One region of the Paenibacillus violae genome, then DNA from elsewhere that is predicted to be linked to it. Evidence: riboswitches for the same ligand, from Rfam matches in the RefSeq annotation. Region 1 holds a riboswitch; each other region holds the start of a gene.
The links. A riboswitch is a leader RNA that binds a small molecule or an ion and turns the genes downstream of it on or off. The one in region 1 is predicted to bind cyclic di-AMP.
Positions count from the first base shown of each region.

Region 2: it holds a riboswitch for cyclic di-AMP, as region 1 does, so the genes downstream of both, RQP52_RS08890 (hypothetical protein) here and RQP52_RS27820 (hypothetical protein) in region 1, are expected to answer to the same signal.
Region 3: it holds a riboswitch for cyclic di-AMP, as region 1 does, so the genes downstream of both, RQP52_RS16755 (APC family permease) here and RQP52_RS27820 (hypothetical protein) in region 1, are expected to answer to the same signal.

Region 1 is NZ_JAWCUD010000011.1:309,315-316,410, forward strand. Features, by position in the region: gene RQP52_RS27810 (hypothetical protein) at 78-509, opposite strand; gene RQP52_RS27815 (YfiT family bacillithiol transferase) at 825-1,343, opposite strand; gene RQP52_RS27820 (hypothetical protein) at 1,620-1,985, opposite strand; cyclic di-AMP (ydaO/yuaA leader) riboswitch at 2,073-2,200, opposite strand; gene RQP52_RS27825 (hypothetical protein) at 2,452-2,835, opposite strand; gene RQP52_RS27830 (hypothetical protein) at 3,030-3,383, opposite strand; gene RQP52_RS27835 (DUF4274 domain-containing protein) at 3,482-3,898, opposite strand; gene RQP52_RS27840 (hypothetical protein) at 4,067-4,336, opposite strand; gene RQP52_RS27845 (YobA family protein) at 4,527-4,856, opposite strand; gene RQP52_RS27850 (hypothetical protein) at 5,028-5,552, opposite strand; gene RQP52_RS27855 (PASTA domain-containing protein) at 5,649-5,999, opposite strand; gene RQP52_RS27860 (2'-5' RNA ligase family protein) at 6,274-6,807, opposite strand; gene RQP52_RS27865 (GNAT family N-acetyltransferase) at 6,904-7,096, opposite strand, start outside.
Region 2 is NZ_JAWCUD010000002.1:424,043-431,138, reverse strand. Features, by position in the region: gene RQP52_RS08910 (hypothetical protein) at 1-1,431, shown strand, start outside; gene RQP52_RS08905 (oligogalacturonate lyase family protein) at 1,457-2,569, shown strand; gene RQP52_RS08900 (MarR family winged helix-turn-helix transcriptional regulator) at 2,631-3,074, shown strand; gene RQP52_RS08895 (alpha/beta hydrolase) at 3,129-3,959, shown strand; cyclic di-AMP (ydaO/yuaA leader) riboswitch at 4,018-4,155, shown strand; gene RQP52_RS08890 (hypothetical protein) at 4,242-4,625, shown strand; gene RQP52_RS08885 (alpha/beta fold hydrolase) at 4,677-5,540, opposite strand; gene gudD (glucarate dehydratase) at 5,716-7,083, shown strand.
Region 3 is NZ_JAWCUD010000005.1:176,400-183,495, forward strand. Features, by position in the region: gene RQP52_RS16740 (ATP-binding cassette domain-containing protein) at 1-618, shown strand, start outside; gene RQP52_RS16745 (EcsC family protein) at 751-1,527, shown strand; gene RQP52_RS16750 (NAD(P)/FAD-dependent oxidoreductase) at 2,095-3,324, shown strand; cyclic di-AMP (ydaO/yuaA leader) riboswitch at 3,510-3,670, shown strand; gene RQP52_RS16755 (APC family permease) at 3,767-5,602, shown strand; gene RQP52_RS16760 (YqkE family protein) at 5,659-5,919, shown strand; gene RQP52_RS16765 (polysaccharide deacetylase family protein) at 5,916-6,866, shown strand; gene RQP52_RS16770 (hypothetical protein) at 6,904-7,096, opposite strand, start outside.

The DNA of each region.
Region 1 (7,096 bases):
TCGTTTCTTATTGAACTACCTGTCCCGTTCGTTCAACTAAAAAAACACCGTGTGACAGCACATGGTTGAGCTTAGTTTTATTTCTCTATCTCTGAATGCAACTCTACGATTTTCACTTCCGGATCATAAGTTGCCAGTACCTCTATTAGTTCCATATTTGTTATAAAAACGAAATGATATATGTCCTCTTCCCGGTAGATCCCACAATTTTCTTCATGAAGCCACCGGATGTACGGAGAATTTTTAATTTTAAAGAAGCGCCAGTCCTTGTAAAAATCCTCGCCATACTTAATATTTAGATCTACAAGTAATTTTAAACGGTTCCCCTCATCAGTTGAGCGATAAGAAAAGACAAATTTATTAAACGTCACATTAACCAATTTACCTTCTTCTTCTGTTTCAAAAGAAATTAAAAGTATATCGTCATCTCTAGTAAGGCGTTTTAGATAGGTTGCTGCCGGGAGTACATCCAATTTCTCAGGTTTCCATTTTGACCATTCTTCAACCAAGTAACTCCCTCCATAATAGTGAGGACATTTCTTTACCCTCAATAAAATCACACTTCGCCAATCAGCTCACAACCATATTTCAACATAATCTTATTAATGATAACTGCCCATTACTTGAGAAATAGCTACCAACCCACTGGGCTGGCTTCCTTCTTATAACATTGATTGAACTATCGTTCTGCGTTAGTTGAATGTTCTTCACATGCTCAACCGATGTGTCCAAGTCTTCAAATTAATTCAAAAATAAATTCTTCTGCAATTACAAATGAACCTCCAAATATTAAGCTTTTTACTTGACTAACGGGTTTGTCATTTTCACCAACCTTTTTGCTCTCTTAAAGATGTAATATGAGCGATATGATGTTTGCCGTGCCAAGCGTAAGTGGCTATAAGTTTTTCTATGGTTATAAAACCACTGTCAGGGTGGTTGATAGTCTTTTTAAGTTCTTTCTCGTCAAGTGATTTTAATAATACAACTAAACGCTTATGTATGGATGAAAAAATATTTAATGATACTTCAATGGGTAAACTATTATCCGATAATTTCGCCCAAGAAACTTCATCGTAAGATTTTATTGTTGGTTGTTCCTCGGTTAATCCTAACTTAACCCTCATGTATCCGTTCATATGTGCATCTGCTAAATGATGTACAACCTGACTTAATTTCCAGCCATCTTGTCGGTAGGGAGTTGCCAGTTGTTCTTCTGTTAAACCGTTTACAGCTTCAAATAATTTCATCGGTGCTTCTTCTATTTCACCTATCCAGCGTTTAACATCATCGCTGGTTATTACCTCTTTTATAGTAAATTTACCAATTGGATATTGACTATTCATAATTATCCTCCTCTTTTTGCCACTTTAAGTACATTTTATCAAAATATCAAAACTTCTTCTACTAACCTGCCCTTTAGTTCAATGAAAAAAGCAGGCTGCCTCAGCTGCCTGCCGTATTTCAAGTATCGTTTTCTGTTATTGAATTATGAATTAAATGTGAAGGACTTCCATAACATACGATCAAAAAAAGCTAGTTATGACGGGCTTAATGTAGAATTAGCAACCTAAAAATACAGCTTTATCCTTCAACGAAACTCATATAATACTGCTTTTAATCTACTCTCTGAGGCAAGGATACGGACCACCAAAAATATGAGCCATGGTTACGATAAATTTGTGATGTTCCTCCAAAATTTTTAGGGAAATGCCGACGCGATTGGCTAGTAATTGTTGATCCGCTAATTCCCGTTCCAAACTTAGCTGGTTTAGCAAGTTATTGTTTTGTCCGACCGTTTTGCTTATTTCCAATAAAGTCTGTGTTTCGACGCCTGATGGCCGATACGCCAAATTGGAAAATTGAATGTCGAACTCCTCCAGCCTTCGCTTTAAGTGAAGAATCTCTTCTTGACGTTGTACAGAAGTGTTTAATCTTGTCGATTGAAAAAGGTTCTTCACCTCTTTGGTTACTCTCTTAAGAAGCATGTCTAATTCCTCCTTTTTTCTCTTGAACGAAAAAAGGAAGCGAGGGAATAGAGCCCTAAATATAAAGGAACCCATTTAATGTTTCTATCATTTTCTTTCTACGCTGACGAAGTTAGCTGACGGATTCGGGTTGAAAGTTAACCCTAACACTTAAAAAGTGTACTCACCCCAGAAAACTTGGTTCCCCCGTTTCTTTAATCTAATATTTTTTATGTCTATTTTCAACTAATAGTTCAATTTTACTGCGGTTAACGCAGCAAGGTCATCGATCATATGCAACCCTAAATTCCTTTATTGAACAAACGTTCTTCCGTTAGTTTAATCAAATACTGTAGTTGAATGAAATGCAAGATACAGGGGCTCTCTGTAAAAAACTTACTTCTTGAACCATGATGTGTAGAGTTATGTACCAATCCAATGAGTTTGTACTTGAAAAAGGAGCTGTGTGCGCAGCTCCTTCGCTGTTTTAGAATGGTTTTCTATAAACCTTGATGATACGTGTACCGTTTCGGATAAGCCTTTGCGCCTGAGCTAGGTTGATCCGCACTAAGACGGAAATGTCGCTCGTCGCGTTTTCCACGTCGAATACCTTGAAAATCCGTCCGTTGGCAAACAATACGCCTTTCAACTCGACTTTCGTTGTCCTAGTAGGTTTCGGATCTACTTTTGCAAATGTCGTACGCTTTACACCTGCACGAAGGAGTGCTGCTGCTTGTTGTGCGGTCGTCCGCACTCCAAATACTGGATCAATTTCAACTCCAGTTGTTATCGCCTCCACCTCAACAATCATAAAAAAACGATCGCCGATCTTAGCTATGCTATTTGCTCCGATATTTATCGGTTGCGCCATGTTTCATCACCCCCTCGCACTACAATATGAGGGGATGCAATCGGGGGCATGATATAATCGTCTATTTATCCGTTCATACCGATAAATGTGCAAAATGCTCGTATTTGATTTACTCCATTCTTCTGCCCTTTACTTCAACAAAAATGGCAACTGATCATCCGGATCAGCTGCCATTTTGTTGTTCTCAACTAACGTTACCCGTTAGCGTAACGCACTACCATTGAATTGATCTCATCAGCCAGTTCAAGAATTTCCTTCCATTGAGATGAGTGCCTCACCGCATTAATATTCCATTCATCACCTTGCTGTAATGCTAGAAATTTACTTCTTAAAGTTGAACTTTTAAACATTATTTCATAACTAATTAGCCCATCATAGACTAATTTTTTTAAGTTGTCGGTGTGTAAAAATGTTATAGCACCAATATCGAACTCTTCAAAGATGTTATATCCAATTACCACATCGTCAGAGTCTAATAGGTAAGTTCCGCATCGCTTAATCGTATCAACATACAGTACATAAAGTTCTTCTATTGATATTTTCTTCATCACATCAATCCCCTTACTTAATGAAACATAAGCTTGGTAACTATACCGCATATTTAAACTAAATATAATTCTCCAGTTAGCTCAATGGTTAACAGGAATTAGACCCCCTCAAAAATGACTTCGGGTATGTTTGGATTAGCCCTTTTTAATTTGTATTTTTGTACTCTAGACAATTCTGGTTGGTAAGAAACTTTCGATATGTTAAAATGATTTTTCATTAATTTATTAAAAAGGTCACTAATGAATCCAAACCATTCTGTTTTTCCTGTTGTCATTTCCTTATTACTATTTAAAAATACGTAACCGTCAGACCTATAGAACAATAATAGTGCTGTTCCAAACTCGCAATACCTATTCTCCGCTAACCAATTTGGCAATTCAAAACCGTTATCCCAATTATAATTCAGTGCGATGGCATGCAATAATTCTGGGTTTTCAATACGACTGATTACTTGTTTCACGTATGTAGGATTCTCATTCTCCAAAAGCTCAGTGTTCCATTCTGTACTAGACATAGTATCATCTCCCCACAGAAAGATTATATCATACCCCGTTTATCTGCCCTTTACTTAAAAGAAAAAGAGAACAGCTGCCGTCCGCGGCGATCTGCTCTCTGGTTATTCAACTATCGTTCTTACGTTAGCGTAACAACACTCAAATATGGTGTCTAAGGTACGGTTACTTTATTTTAATTCTTTTCTAGTTCCTAAAACCAATAAAATGATACCAAGCACAGTGAGTGATGGGACATAAAAATTATCAATAAATCCTGGCATTTTTGGAATTGGAGTTTGCCCTTGTAATTGACCAGCCATAAAGCCAGCAGCCTTTATATTCCCAGATATATTTGCAGCTGCACGTTCAATTGTATAGATTAAACCAGCTGAGGTAATAAAGAGTCCTCCTAATACCATAAATAAAATGCTTGATTTAAATAACGCTTCTCTGACCATTTGTTTTATCACTCCTTAAAACTTATGTTTTAGTGCACTTAAATAAAAGTATATCACTAAATTGGATAATTTTCGGATAAATTGTTAATGAAATCGAGATTTTTATTCATTCTAGAATGCTGCCCGTTCGCGAGGAAAAGGCCTGCTACGCGGTAGCCCTTTGAAAATTTAAAATTTTTTACCCGTTAGTTCAATCATTAATTATTTCTATCTTTTTAGCACTCGCCTGTGTTGGAAAAGACTCATTAATTCCACCATCTACCCAATATCTTACTTTTTGTCCTACTGAATGTTTTGAGGTCGAAGTTTTTAGCCAAATAGCATTTCCTGAATAGCTCCCTGATATATCTCGCCATTTTTTACCCAAATCGGTGTCTTTAATATTATCCAGAACTAATACTCCGCTGTCACTTACTTCAAAGATATACCCTTGCCCAGTAGGTTCCGTACTTAATTTCCCTTGACATCCCAACAACGTAAATACGACTGCTGCTATCATCACAATCTTTAAAAAATTCAAATCTCAAGTCACCTCTGTTATTAAACTTGTTCCCCCTTATTGAAGTAAACTGCCACTTAGCGGGGAAAAGGCAGCCGCTTGATGTCGACTACCTTCCTGGTGTTTATTAAGCTATAGTTCTGGGTTAGTTGAGCGATTCATTATTGCTTAATTATGAACCGTGGTCGTTACCTATAGTAGTTCCTCTTGATTAACTAGTGTCCATATATTTTCTTCTTTATTCAATATTGTGGATTTGATTTTTAAAACGATATCCGCTATATGAAAGCCTCCGCTAGAACGTTCCCATACTACTCTGGCTGCCTTGTGATCTTTACTCAACAAAATTCCATATTGAGAGTCACCCGTTTTATATGCTTTTTTAGCCTCGTCTAGTGCCATAAAGAACGATTGTGCTTCCACATCTGAAAGTTGGTTTGTGAAATGCCTGTCAATATCAACTCCGTATATTAAATCCCAGTCAACCCTTTTAAATTTTTCACCTTCACTCTCCTCAATCTTAATGATTCCATTTTCCCATGATTTGTACAATCGATCTACGACTTCCTTCTTTTGCTGTTGCTCTGCTGGTATAGTCACTACTTTAATGGTCGTTGTATCTTCTTTTGGAGTAGAAGTAGCGAATGCAGGTGTAAGGGAGAGTATTTCTGCAATAACCGCTCCAGTAATTATAATAGTAATCCACTTTTTATTCATATTTTTATCTCCTATTAGTACCGCATTATTAGTAAGCAATCGTTCTGAGATGCATGGAAGTCATATTTTGAATTTTTAAACACTTTATCCCTTTTTCTACCCGTTAGAATTACTTTCCTCATTTACATAAACATTTACAGTTGAATTAAACTCAACTAGATCACCAATAGCAGGATTTTGGCTAAGTATAATACCTATCTCAAACTGATCACTAGTGGCCTTATTAATATTTAATTTAATACCTTTAGACTCAGCAACTTTAATCGCATTCTCCTTTGTTTGTCCTACTAAATTAGGCATTTCCACCGAATTACGAATCATCGGATAGGTTTTGTTTTCATCTCTTGTAGATAAAAATATACCTAACGTTATCACCAACAATACACTCAGATTGATCAATACAAAGTTTCTCTTTTTGATTTTTATCGTTATGAAAGAATTCTTCAATAGAAAATTCAACTCCTTTTATAAATTTCATCCTTCTTCAATGAGCACAAAAACATTATTCTCCTTTCCTATACTAACAAATAATCCCAAATATTTAGACGCTGCCAATGCATTGATAGTTGCGTATTACTCCCCAACAGTTCAAAAAGCGGTAGCTTTAACACAAACTACCACAACGCTAAACTCCCGTAAGCGGGGAAAACAAAAACGGCTGCCGAAGCAACCGCAAGTTCACTAACGATCCCAGGTAGAGTTCAATAACTTCACATTTCGATTATCTTGCAAGTTGGATGTCCTCAAATGGCTCATACTTATTAGGTATAGATTCTTTATATATTCGAACATAATTTACCTTAAATGTTGGAAAAGGAGCCAACGCGTCTCTTGCAGCATCTTTCATTTCTTCGATTTCCTTATCAACCATTTCCCAATACGTCTGACCCAAAGTCAAATGAGGATGGTAACGTTCTAATTCTAGATACCGCTTAATAAGATCCGGCGTTGGCGACACCGATTCAACTAAACGATTGTGCAAATCATATATTTTATTTGTTTCAACACTAAGAAAGGTTACTGCTGTTCCGAATGTTGCTGGCTCTGACAATGTTAACTTGAAGCTTTGAAACAATGAACATGTTAATCTTACATTTTCAAGCCATCTCATATCTTCAGTAAGTCCACCTTGGGCTTTAACTGTGATGTGAGGCTCTACAACATCTCGAAGGCGATTGCTAGCCCATTGATTACGAAATGAGGAGATTTGTTCTTTGTAATCGTCAGGTGGAACGATACCAATAAAATATTGCAACTTGACACCCTCCATCCTGCCCTTTAGTTGAGCAAAGGCTGCCGATCATGCGTTCATTGTGCTTTCGTGTCCCGTTAATTGAACAAGAAATAGAGTTTATAATTCTTTTGCCATTACGATACTCGTTTCTTCATAGCCTAACTTTTCATATAAACCACGAGCAATTTGGTTATGGGCAAAGACATGAAGTCCTATACTCTTGATGCCAATTTCTCTTCCCAACTTTTCTATATCTTCCATCGCTTGCTTGCCAAAACCTTGACCTCGGTAATCCTCCCTAATTTTTATA
Region 2 (7,096 bases), on a different contig from region 1:
TCTTGGTTCTACGAAGAGCCGCTGGAGAGGATGGCTCCGCCAGACTGGAATTGGGCGGACTTCTGCGGAAAGCGGCTGGTGCTGGCCGAGCAGAGGCATTCCGATATCCTGAGCCCGGGTCTGCGCGAACAAATGAGGCATGCGCTTTATTGTGCATGCGACGCCATTATCAAGCGAAATGTCGGTCCTAGCTATACGAACATTGCCATAATGGGCGCCTTCGTTACGTTGCTTACAGGCGAGGTCTATGGCGAAGAAAAGTACTTGAATTATGGCTTGGAGCGGTTACGTCTTTTCAGCGAGTACACGAAACAGCTGGGAACGTTCCAGGAGTATAACAGTCCGACATATACGATCGTGGCGATACAGGAATTGTCGAGCATTCATACAGCGACCCGAGTTGCGGAAGCGAAACAGCTCAGCTCGGAAATGCTGGATGTGGCATGGGGGATGGTGGCCGAGCATTTCCATGTCCCCAGCAAGCAATGGTCAGGCCCGCACAGCCGTGCCTATCATACGATGATGACGCCGGAAGTTTTATCCTTCTTGCAGATTGCCAGCCGAGGTGAGTTGGACTTCATGCCAGTCGATCAACTGACATACAATCTGGATTGGTATGGCAATGATATTGGATGTCCTGAGAAGTACATACCGGCGTTCAAACGAACAGAGACAGCGGAACATGTACAAACAATTAGCAAAGACGAGGCTGGCGACATTGTTAACCAAGCAACTACGTATATGGAAGGGCCGGTTAGTGTGGGAACCTTCAGCAAAGATGTGATGTGGAATCAGCGCCGCAATTTGCTAGCTTATGTACGCAACGGTGATGCATCTACCTATATTCATTTGCGCCTGCTGAACGAAGGTTATGACTATTCTTCCGGTATCTATTCCAGTGTTCAAAAGGGGAAGGATGTGTTGTTCGGCATCGGATTTTGCACAAATGGCGGCAATACGCACATTGGGCTCGATCCCATTGATGGTGCCATCGAATCAGCGGACCTAAGAGTTCGCTTTGAGATTGGAGGAAGCCTGCATGAGGTTAGGGCAGAAGCTGTCTCGCGAGAAGCCGAAGCAGCTACAGTACACGTAGCAGAGCAGACGCTGCAGGTGAAAAGAATATTCGCAGCCTTTGACGGGGAACAGCCAAGCTGGGAGCTCAGGCAGGAACAGGATAAACTGTTCCTTGACTATGTTATCTACGCCGGCGAGCGGAAGAGATTTGCTTTTGATCGTATGCAGGAAGCGCTGCTTCTGTTTGCATGGCGTTTGGGCGAACAAGGAGAAGAGCTCGACACTTCGGCTTCCGTCTTAGAAGCGAACGCAGAGGTTCGGGCGGTATTCCGTACCCCTAACCGCTCGCCGCTTCAATTGACCTTACCGCTTAAACCTGCTGAGAAGATGAAAATGCTGCGGCCTCGTCCCTAACATTAAGAGAATGGAGTGATCACAGATGGCTAAAGGATCTACGATTCGTAACGAGTTCCATCCGTTTGTCGATGCCTACACGGGCCGATCTATGACTCGTTTGACAGCCCCGGAGCAGGTAAATCATCATCCTTATTTTTATTATAAAATGATTACAAACGACAATCGCTATCTCATTTACGCTAGTGAGCGAGAGGGATTCCGTCAGCTTTACAAGATGGATCTGAACGATGGATCGGCTCTGCAATTAACGGAAGGACCCGATATTCACGATTTCAGCTGCAGTCTGACGAGTGACGATAACTACTTGATCTATTGCCGAGATCAGCGGATTATGCGATTGGATATGACGACGCTGAAGGAAGACGTTCTCTATACATCACCTGCAGGCTGGAAATCCAATGCGAATCCCGGCCTCAGCTCAGATGACAAGTATCTCGTTCTGGTCGAAATTAATGAAAAGGATGTTGTACCGGGCAAAGGGGACTGGTCCAACTTCGAGCCACAATGGGCAGCGAAGCCGCACTGCCGAATCATCTACCTGGATATCGAACAGCGAACCAGCCATATCGCGCATGAGGAGCTGGACTGCTGGCTGGGGCATCCGCAAATTCGTCCCAATGACCCATCAACCATTTTATTTTGTCATGAAGGTCCTGGGCATTTGATTGATGCCAGACTCTGGCTAGTCCAAAAGGACGGGACGCTGCTGCGCTGTGCGAAGGAACAGACGCATGATGAGCTCATCACACATGAATATTGGCTTGCCGATGGCTCTAGATTCGCTTATGTGTACAGACATAAAGATGATCTCTATCACGAAAGTATCCGTTTCATGGACTCGGAGACATTAGAGGAAGAAATCTGGATGAATTGCTCTAAGTATTGCCACTTTATTTCGAATGCCAATCATACGATGATCGTCGGGGACGGGCAGCTGCCCGAGCAGCACTTCATCTATTTAGTGGATGTAGAACGGAGGCAAGAAGAGCGTTTATGCTCCCATGGAACTAGCTGGAAGTCATACGGTAACACACAGGATGCTCATCCGCATCCGGCTTTTTCTCCAGATGGCACATTTATCATCTTTACCTCTGATATGGAGGGCGTTCCTTGTATGTATAAAGTGGATTTGTGACAATGTTCGAGGCAGCCGGCTAGTTGCATCGGCTGCCTCAAATATATTTGACATTAGTTTGATGTCAAACTATAATACAGATATGAAACCAAGAGACGCTGTATCAATTATTTCCAGAATCAGAGAAAAGACCAATCGGTTTATCATAGCCGAGATGGCGAAATATGGGGTCGACGATATTGCCATTTCACATGGGGATATTATCTTTGCTCTATTTAAGATGCCTAGATTGACTATGGCGGAGATTGCCAAGAAAATTGATAAAGATAAGTCTACAGTGACTGCACTCGTAGATAAATTGGTCCGTCTAGGATACGTGACAAAGGAAAGGGACACCGTAGATTCAAGGGTCGTCTATGTTGCCTTAACGCCAAAAGGGGAGGAACTGAAACCGATATTTGAAACCATCTCAGAAAAAATGTTAGATGTATTTTACATGGACATTACGGATAAAGAAAAGGAAGAATTACTGAGAATTCTAACGAAAATTTATAACAATTTTTAAATTTTTTTAGACTAATAGTTTGATGTCAAACTATATAACGAGGTGAAACTTATCATGAAAGATTATACAAAAGATTTGCCAGATCATCGTGTGAAATATATCGGAGAAAATGATCTATTTATAGAAATTTTCGAGGGAGAGGAGCTACCGAAGGAAGCCTCCCAAAAACCTCCGCTTTTATTTGTACACGGTGCCTACACGGGCAGTTGGATGTGGAGCAAATACATCCCACACTTTATAAACAAGGGATGGAATTGCTATGTTATGAATTTGAGAGGTCACTACAAAAGTAGAGTGCTCGATTTGACAAATGTAACATTCGAAGATTATTTGGAGGATATGAAAGAGGTTTTGGCCGAGTGTGAGGCTCCACCGATACTCATAGGATTTAGCATGGGAGGAATTTTGAGCCAGAAGCTGGCTGAAACCAACGAACTTGCAGGCTTAGTGGTGATCGATACAAGCATAAGTAAGGAAGTTTATGAAGCTGTACCCTACAAAGAAATAGCTAGAAGGACAACAGGAGTATTAATGCCCGCACCATCCCGAGAAGAGAATTCCAGTATAGATGAATCAATGGATGACATTAATTTTCAGAGAAAGTATATAACTGTGGAGTCATTAAAAGCATTTAACGATTTTTATTTCTCTTTGGGGGCAAGCGGTGGGATATCGATAGACAGCAGTTTGATGGTTAATCCAGCCTTGGTTATTAAAGCAATTAATCGTGAAGAGGATGACCGGCGGGGAAAGGCGACAGCGGAGCATCTCCATGCAGAGTATACAGGACTTTGGGATACGACTCACACCGGATTGCTTGTTGGGCAAAGATATATGGAGGTAGTAGATCGGATCATGTTATGGTTACAAGGGATGTATGACTAAGGACATTGAATAGATAAGAAAATATTACTATTGCTTCTCGGTATACATTGGAGTAAATTGATAAAATACGCTTAATTCTTTAGATTAAAGAAGCGGGGGAACCAAGTTTCCTGGGGTGAGTACACAAAGTGAAGTGTTAGGGTTAACTTTCAACCCGAATCCGTCAGCTAACTTCGTCAGCGTAGAAAGAAATGGATAGAAACATTCAATGGAACATTGTGATTTGAGGTTCTATTCCCTCGCTTCCTTTTTCTCTTCTAGAGAAAATAGGAGGAACTAGACATGCTGCTTATGAAAGTAACCAAAGAATGGAAGAATCTTTTTCCATGGAAGAGAGCCAACGATTCCGTACAGCGCCAACATGAGATTCTTCATTTGAAACAGCGGTTGGAGACGTACGACATTCAATTTCCGAATTTGGCTTACCGGCCATCAGACGTCGAAACACAGACGTTAATGGAAATTAGTAAAACGGTCGCTCAAAATAATGAGCTGCTTAACCAACTGAGTTCAGAAAAGGAATTAGCGGTTGAACAATCGCTAGCCCATCTCGTCGGAACCACTCTCCAAATTTTACTGGATCACCTTAACTTTATCGTAGCCATGGCGCATATTTTCAGTGGTCCGTATCCTTGCCTCAGAGCGTACATCAGCCATACGAATTAACGATTTTCAACAATAGAGAAGGAGCTTGCCTGACGGCAGCTCCTTTTTCGTTTATTTTCGCGCATAGATACGGCCAAAAAAGCACTTGATAAGCTCCGCAACTTGCTGACTTTGCTCTTCCAGAACAAAATGTCCCCCGCATAAAAAGTGAGTTTCCACACATGTTAATAGTTCTCCGAAAGCAAGAGCTCCTTGCACCGTAAAAATAAAATCATTTTTGCCCCAGGTTATAAGCGTAGGAGGTTGATAAGTTCGCAAGTATTGCTGCCAAACAGGGTATTGTTCGACGTTGGTCCGATAATCGTAGCCCAATTCCAACTGAATTTGGCTATTACCGGGTCGATCCAAAAATAACTGGTCCATTAGGTAACCATCGGGACTAATTCGATAGGGATGACACACGCCCGTTACATACTGCATTTTTGTAAAATGAAAGGTTGCAAGCTGGGCAAAGGCCGCTTCAGTTGCAGGATTTCGATCCGCCCAAAGTGCTTTGAAAAGATCGAACGGTTTCCCTAATCCGTCTTCACTAACCACAGCATTCTGAATAACGAATCCTAGAATACGATGCGGATTCCGTACAGCCAGTCTGAAGCCGATAGGACCTCCATAATCATGGGTGTACAAAATATAGTGAGAAATACAGAGATTATCTATAAGCTTTTCAATCATAAGTGATAGATTCTCAAAGGTGTACGCAAATTCTTCAACGGAAGGCATACTGCTATTTCCGTACCCTAGATAGTCAGGAGCAATGACATGAAATCGGTCTGTGAGTTGAGGAATCAAATCCCTGAACATATGGGATGAGCTTGGAAAACCATGAAGAAGGATGATGGTTGGGTTGTACGGACTACCGGCTTGGCGAAAAAATAACTCCCAGCCGTCGATCTTCATTTTTTTATAATGAATCATCATTTCAACGTCCTCTCCAGCGAAGCGCATATTATTCCCTAACAAAAATATGTGAATAAAAGTTATTTAAGTACTTAGGAGCTAGATGACGTGGTACAATTTAACTTAAGTTATGCGAATTAGTTGTCATCTTCATTAAACTGGTATTCATCCATTGGAAAGGGAGAGATCAGCCATGAAACAAGAACTGCTAAATGAGCAATCGAGAAATCAAGCGTCCAGCACGCCAATTATTACCGAACTAAAAGTAATTCCAGTTGCAGGGCACGATAGTATGCTCTTCAATCTAAGTGGAGCGCATGCTCCATTCTTTACACGTAACATCGTTATCCTCAAAGACAGTGCAGGTCATACGGGCGTTGGTGAAGTACCGGGCGGCGAGAATATTCGTAAAACGCTTGAAGACACAAGCCCACTGGTTATCGGTCAATCGATCGGCCAATACAATAACATTCTTACTAAAGTTCGCAAGCAATTCGCTGATCGGGATCTGGGAGGACGCGGTTTGCAGACTTTTGATCTACGCATCACAATACACGCCGTTTCGGCGTTGGAAGCGGCATTACTTGATCTCTTAGGTAAATTCTTGGATGTACCGGTTGCAGCATTGCTAGGAGAAGGTCAACAGCGCGATAAAGTAGAAATGTTAGGCTACTTGTTCTATGTGGGGGACCGAAATCGGACAAACCTTCCGTATCAGGGCGCTGAAAATGCTCCGAATGACTGGTTTCGACTGCGTCACGAGGAAGCGCTTACACCTGAAGCCGTGGTGAAACTTGCCGAAGCGGCGTATCAACGATATGGCTTTAACGATTTTAAGTTAAAAGGTGGCGTCCTGCGCGGTGAGGAGGAGATTGAAGCGGTCACTGCGCTGGCGGAACGTTTCCCTCAAGCCAGAATTACACTTGACCCTAACGGGGCATGGTCTTTAGCTGAGGCGATTCACCTATGCCGTGATCAGCATCACATATTGGCTTATGCGGAAGACCCATGCGGTGCAGAAAACGGTTATTCAGGCCGTGAGATCATGGCCGAGTTCCGGCGTGAGACAGGCCTTCCAACGGCAACGAACATGATCGCTACCGATTGGCGCCAGATGGGCCATACGATTCAGCTGCAATCTGTCGACATTCCGTTAGCTGATCCACATTTCTGGACGATGCAGGGCTCTGTTAGAGTAGCTCAGATGTGTCAGGAATGGGGGCTTACATGGGGATCTCACTCGAACAACCATTTTGATATATCGCTTGCGATGTTTACCCATGTGGCAGCCGCAGCGCCGGGGAAAATTACGGCCATTGATACACACTGGATTTGGCAGGATGGACAGCAGTTAACCAAGGAGCCGTTTCAGATTGTTGGGGGCATGGTGGATGTTCCGAGCAAGCCGGGTCTGGGAGTAGAAATTGACATGGAAGCCATTGAAAAGGCGCATCAGCTATACAACCAAGAGGGCTTGGGAGCGCGTGATGATGCGCTGGCCATGCAATTTTATATTCCCAATTGGAAATTTGACCACAAACGACCTTGCCTTTTGAGATAGATAATAGATAGCC
Region 3 (7,096 bases), on a different contig from region 1:
GGGCTTCCGCGCGCCGCGATTCGCGGCAGTTGGAAGATCGCCGTCCCGTTCGTGATCTTCATGTTCCTCTCCATTGTGCTGGCCGGCTTGGAGTGGAGGACGGCCGACGGGCCATTCCCGCTTGGCTTCGCGTCAGAGCGCGCGTGGAGCGCGGGCTTCGTCCTCACGCGCTTGTTCCTGATCCTGATGGCCGGCTACTGGCTGGCCGTGTCTACGCCGTATGGTCAGCTTGTGCAGGGACTGAATTGGGCGCTGTCTTTTTTTCGCAAAATGAAGCTGCCGGTGGAGTCATTTGCTTTGGCAGTCTCGCTCTTGTTTCGGTTCATCCCGCTTATTTTGCGGGAGTGGCAGCGATTTTCGGCGATAGTGAGGGCCAGAGGCAAAGCAGCGATCAGACCCGGCATGGTACGCATGCGAGATATCCCGGCGCTGGTTGTACCGCTGCTCCTCGCCATGTTTCACAAAGCTGAGCAAATGACCGTAGCGATGGAAATGAAAAAAATCGATGGCAAGCAGCAGCTGCTGAAAAAAAGCACACTGAGCTGGCAGCCCAAGGACACGTTGATCGTTATTTGGAGCGTAGTTGTTTTTGGCGTGCTGATCGTTATGCGTTACTAATAGGGAGAGAGCAGCTCATTCTGGAGGAGCTGCTCTTTTTGTGCTTGGCGGCTGTAGATCGAGGGGGAATCTTGAGGATGCAAGCCCCGTATACTATACTTTGACTAAGAAACTCGGACGGCGGTGACAAGCATGAAATTTTCTGATTACACCATCTATGAGCAGCAAATGCTGCGTAAAGTGAAGCTCTGGGAAATACGTCAACAGAAGACCCCAAATTTGCTTGAAAAAGCCTCGAAATCCGTCTCCACAAACATCAATAAGCTCATCCCGGAAAAGGTGCACAAAACGATCACGGCCACCGTCAGAGGGATGTTTCAGACGACATTGTTCGGGATGAACTATATCCCTCAGAATGACCCGCTTGTAGGCGCTTCTCTAGCTGAAAGTGATGCGAAAGCAGAGGAACTGCTGTCGCTTTATAAAAAGATTGCGGCTGCCGAGGGAGCAGGTACGGGAGCGGGAGGGATTCTGCTCGGCCTGGCAGACTTCCCGATTTTGATCGGGATCAAGTTGAAATTTCTGTTCGAGCTTGCGCACGCTTATGGCTACTCCACGAAGGACTATAGAGAGCGTTTGTTTATCCTGTATGTGTTTCAAATTGCGTTCTCTAGTCCAGCGAAAAAACCTGCTCTATTAGACACGATCAAGAATTGGCACGAGGTCGCAAGCGGCTTTCCGCCGTCTGATGCCTATATGGATCAAGTGGATTGGCAGCAGCTGCAGCAGGAATATCGGGACACTATTGATTTCCGTAAAATGCTGCAGCTTGTCCCTGGCATTGGAGCTGTCGTAGGCGCATGGGCGAATTTTGGCCTGCTGGAAGAGTTGGGCGTGGCGGGCATGAACAGCTTTCGCTTGCGCCGGTTAGAGGATAAAACCAGGTTGGAGGCTGAGGGTGAGCAGTGAACGGGTGGATTCCCGTTGGAGAAAATCCAATGAAAGTGCGAATTTCCTTGCTAAAATGCTGGTTTGGTTGGATGAAATCCAATAGGTAGGGGGAAATTGGCATCCTGTGGGCTGTTGCGGCGTGCTTCGTTGGATTTCATCCAACGGAACGCGGAAATCCGGCCTCAAAAAGGAGTTCTCATTGGAATTTATCCAATGAGAAGAGGCGAGGCATCGCCAGCCCGCGGTCCAACTCCTTAGCCCCGCCATGCGCTCGCCACGCCGTTCAATGTCTTGGTCCGCCACGTGCCCGCCACGCGCTCTCGCCCTACGTCCCGCATCCCCTCGCCCCGCGCACTTATGCCGCTGCACCCGCCCCCCATACCACACAGCCTTTTTTGACCAAGCTAGGCAATGTTCCAGTGATTTTTAGGAAAGAGGCACATATACTAATGATGAGCCAAACCATGTGTACGCCCTGAACGAGTATGTGATTTTTTTCACATGACAACCCTGGATGGTTTGGTCGATCTTTTTCACCAACGATGGTAGAGAAAAAAGATGATGTAATCGGAGGAGAGGATTCAGATGAGTAGACCGAAGGTGGTTATTCTGGGAGCTGGGTACGGTGGGCTTGTAACGGCAATAAGGCTGCAGAAGCTGATCAAAGCAGATGAAGTGGCGGTCACGCTGGTGAACAAACACGACTATCACTACATGACGACACATCTGCATATGCCGGCAGCCGGCACTGATCATCATGAGAATGCGCGTGTAGCAATTAAGGATCTGATCGATGAGCGGAAAATTCATTTTATCAAAGCAACGGTTCAGCAGATCGTACCTGAGGAAAAAAAGGTGGTTCTGACGGACGAAGTCCTCACCTACGACTACTTGGTCGTGGGGCTTGGGAGTGAGACGGAAACCTTCGGCATTCCGGGATTGCGCGAGTATGCGATGACAATTAACAGCATTAACAGTGTTCGCTTCATTCGTCAGCATACACAGTATATGTTCGCTAAATATAAATTGGATTCCAAGCATAAGGAATATTTGACAATCGTTGTTGGAGGCGCTGGTTTTACAGGCACGGAGTTTGTTGGGGAGCTGGCTGACCGAATTCCTGATCTTTGCCACATGTTTGACGTCGATCCTTCCCTTGTTCAGATCATCAATATCGAAGCATCGCCTACTGCTTTGCCGCCAGGATTGCCGAATGACCTCGTGGAATACGGCATGGACGTGATGCGCCGCAAAGGGGTTCAATATAAATTATCTACCGCCATCAAGGCATGCGAGCCCGGCGGCGTGCTGTTGGGAGACGGCCAATTCATACCTGCCGGCACGGTCATTTGGTCGGGAGGTGTTCGTGGGAATTCCTTGCTGCAAGATGCGGGCTTCCACGTCCAACGCGGCAGGGTCAAAGTGGATGACTACTTGCGTTCCTTGCAGTTTCCCGATGTTTTTATTACGGGTGATTGCTCGATTGTCATGAGCCCGGAAGGCACGCCATACCCCGCCAATGCCCAAATCGCCGTCCAACAAGGTTGTAATACGGCAAAAAATTTATACTATTCACTGAGTGGAAAGCCATTACGACCTTTTGCCTACGATTACAAAGGCACGGTCGCCTCGCTTGGTCGCGGAGAAGCAATTGGTATCCTGAAGGTCAAAAAAGTGAAAGGCAGGCTGGCCGCATTCCTCAAAAAGATAATCGATGCCCGCTATTTATTTCTCATTGGCGGTATCCCACTCATCTTCAAAAAGATGATTTTTAAGCAAAAACAAGCCACAAGGAAGCGTCATGTGAGAAATTAATTTTGCTGAAATACCCGAAAATCTAATGAATCAGACAATAAGCTAGTAAAACAGAGATACTGAAAGGATTACATCATTGTAAGCGGATTATCAAATGAATGCGGGGAGGGAATAATCTTTTTTAAGATTATTCTCTCCTTTACTATGAGCCAATAAGAGAGTAGTATCAACTCGTACGTTAACAGTTGAATATTTCGCTTAATTTTCTAATTAGAAAAGCGGGGGAACCATAGGTTTCAACGGGGTGAGTAAGGTGTGTCTTGTCGCATGCGGCAGCTACCTTTAGGGCAGATTTCTCGCAGCCCGAACCCGTCAGCTAACCTCGTAAGCGGTCGTGAGAAAGGAGAACATGTGGCTAAGCACAAGGTCTATCCTTGTGTTTTTTTGCGCCTAAAAAAGGAAATCAAGCTGAAAACTAGGTTATTTGGAGGAATTTCACAGCATGACAAGTGACTCATTGAAAAAGATTGTATTCGGCAAACCGCTGAAATCAGCGGAGCTGGAATCTGAGAAAATGCAGGTATGGAAGGCTCTGCCCATCCTGTCTTCAGATGCCCTGTCTTCGGTAGCCTATGGCACGGAGCAAATTTTGCTAGAGCTTGCAACTGTTGGGGTTGCTGCTTTTGCTTTCTCATTGCCGATTGCAATCTCGATTATTGCTTTAATCATGCTTCTTGTTTTAAGTTATCGCCAAGTGATTGAGGCCTATCCAATGGGCGGCGGAGCTTACATGGTGGCCAAGGAAAATTTGGGCATGATGTCGGGAAGGCTCACCGGAGTTTCACTGCTGATTGATTACACGTTAACCGTTGCGGTTTCGATTTCAGCAGGCGTGCAGGCGATAACGTCGGCATTCCCGGTTACAGTGCCTTATATTGTCCCCATAGCCTTAGTGCTTGTCTGGTTGATGGTTTGGCTGAATTTGCGGGGCACTTCTGAATCCGGAACGGTGTTCGCGATTCCAACGTACTTTTTTATCCTGTGTATTTTACTGCTGATCGGCAAAGGGATCTTCGATATGCTGACAGGATCCATGAATATGCATGAATTCCAAGTTGTTCCCAGCTCGATGACGAGCTCATTGACTTTGTTTGTTATTCTAAAAGCCTTTTCATCCGGCTGCTCGGCCGTGACAGGGATTGAGGCGATATCCGATGCGGTGCCGCATTTCCGTACGCCATCTGTCAAGAATGCCAAGAGAACCCTGGCTTCGCTTGGTACACTATTGGCGATTGTCTTCGGGGGCGTCACCTTGCTGAGCTTGGGTTATGGAATTGCACCTGACCCGCATGGACATACTTCGGTCTTGTCGATGGTTACGGAGCAAGCGTTTGGCCGTGGCGTCATGTATTATGCCACACAGATTGGCACCATGCTGATTCTAGTATTGGCTGCGAATACGAGCTTCAACGGATTTCCTATTTTGGCATCCATTATGGCTCAGGATAAAAACTTTCCGCGCATGTTCTCGTATCGGGGAGATCGGTTGTCGTTTCACTACGGGATCGTAACGTTAGGTGTTTTGGCAAGTATCTTGCTCGTCATTTTCAAAGGAAAAACCGATGCACTTATTCCACTTTATGCGATTGGCGTCTTTTTATCTTTTACCCTTGCCCAAAGCGGTTTGGTCCGCAAGTGGTTCAGAGAACGTCCGGCTGGCTGGATCGGCAAGTTCGTTATTAATGGGTTAGGGGGAATCGTCTCCCTTGCCGTTCTTATTATTTTCTGTATTACCAAATTTAGTGAAGGCGCTTGGATTGTTATTATTGTGACGCCGCTATTGCTTTGGGGAATAACCAAAATCAGCAATCACTATGATGATGTAGCCAAACAACTGCGCATTGATATCACACAAGAACGCGTATGCGTGAAGGAACCTGTAATCATTGTACCTGTTGCGGGCATTCACCGCGTTGTAGCGCAGTCTTTGAACTATGCCAAATCTTTATCTCCCAATGTCATTGCTTTCTACGTCTCGTTTTCGGATGAGGATGAAGAAGCGATGCAGGAGAAGTGGGATAAGTGGGATCCGGGCGTTCGGCTTGTCGTGTTCAAATCCCGTTATCGGACCATTTTGAAGCCGCTGGCTGAGTTTATTGAAAGAGTCGATACCCATGTTTCGGAAAAGCAATCGATCATGGTGATCCTGCCCCAGTTCATGCCGAAAAAATGGTGGCACCGCCTGCTCCACAACCAGTCTGCCGCACGTATTCGCTCGAAGCTGCAAGCCGATAAAGATATCGTCGTTGCGACGGTGCCCTATCATTTGCATGAGTAGAGGTGTACAATAAAGGGGTAAACCGGATGTAGAAATGGAACAGAGGTGAACCTTTTATGGCAAAAAAGAAATGGTCAAACACTACCGCTGAACCTAGCGCGCAAGATAAACCTGCGACACTCAAAGATTTGCTGCGCCCTGATATCGTAGCGGGGCTGAAGGCTCAGGCTGATGCGATGAAAGCTGAGGAGCAGGCTCGCAAAGAGGCTGCCAGAGCTGAAGCAGAGGCTGCGCGCAAGGCGGAGGAGAAACGGCTGGAGAATGATTTCGGCCACTTGCTCGAGAAGAGCAAGCTGGATTGGAGAAAACACAAATGAGGAAGCGCTTGGTGTGCTTCCTTTTTCTTTCGGGTGCGTTGATAGCGCTTACAGGTTGTGGGGTGGAGAGAGGGCCGATGAAGCTTGCGGACGAACCGGCTGTGTCGGGAAGGCCGGATTCTGTTGTATCTGCAGCGCCGGTTGTGCAAGGCGCCGTCACTCCGGTGCCCACTTCGAAAGTAATACCGACAGACATATCAGCGCCAACTGACGCACCACTCTTACCTGCAAAGTTGCCTTCGCTTGCCCAGACCTTAGTGGAACGCTATCATAAGGCAGTTCCGGCAAAATGGGGCGAGAACATCCCCGGCGTGCGGACACATCTGGTGACGCAGGATAAGGTGATCGCCCTGACCTTTGACGCTTGCGGCGGCAAAGAAGGCAGCGGTTACGATGAGAAGTTAATCGATTATTTGATCAAGGAGCAAATTCCGGCGACCTTGTTTGTTAATGCGAGATGGCTTGCCGCGAATCCGGACATTTTTGCCAAGCTGGCGGCGAACCCGCTGTTTGAAATCGAAAACCATGGGACCGAGCATCGGCCGCTCTCTGTGAATGGCAGAGCCGCATATGGCATCGCAGGAACCAAAGATGTAAGCAATGTGATTCGCGAAGTAACGGAGAACGCCGATGAAATCGAGAAGCGGACGGGTAGGCGGCCGCTATTTTTCCGCTCAGGCACGGCCTTCTACGACGATATCGCCGTTGACATTGCCCACGACCTGGGTTTTCAGTTGGCGGGCTATAACGTACTTGGCGACGCTGGAGCTACATTTAACACGGAGCAGGTCTACCATGCGCTTACTAAGGCCCGGAGCGGTTCCATCATTTTGGCGCATATGAACCATCCGGAGAAAGACACGGCTGAAGGTGTCATGAAGGCGATACCTGTTATGCAGAAGGCGGGCTTTCGATTTGTTCATCTGTCAGCCTATCCCGTAGAGTGAAATAGATGGACTTCCTATCGTTAATCTGCGCTGTTCATCACCTTTTTTTCATCTCAAAAAACTCGCACTCATTCCGATCATAGTAAGCTAAATCAGCAACACGCGATTGCAAAACCACGGTTGTTTCGCTGAAACGAAGGACGATCGCATTCGAATCGACAATATGATCGTCTTTGAAAACACGGACAAAAACGCCTTTTTCCACAGCTTCCTGAAAATCGGAATCCGTC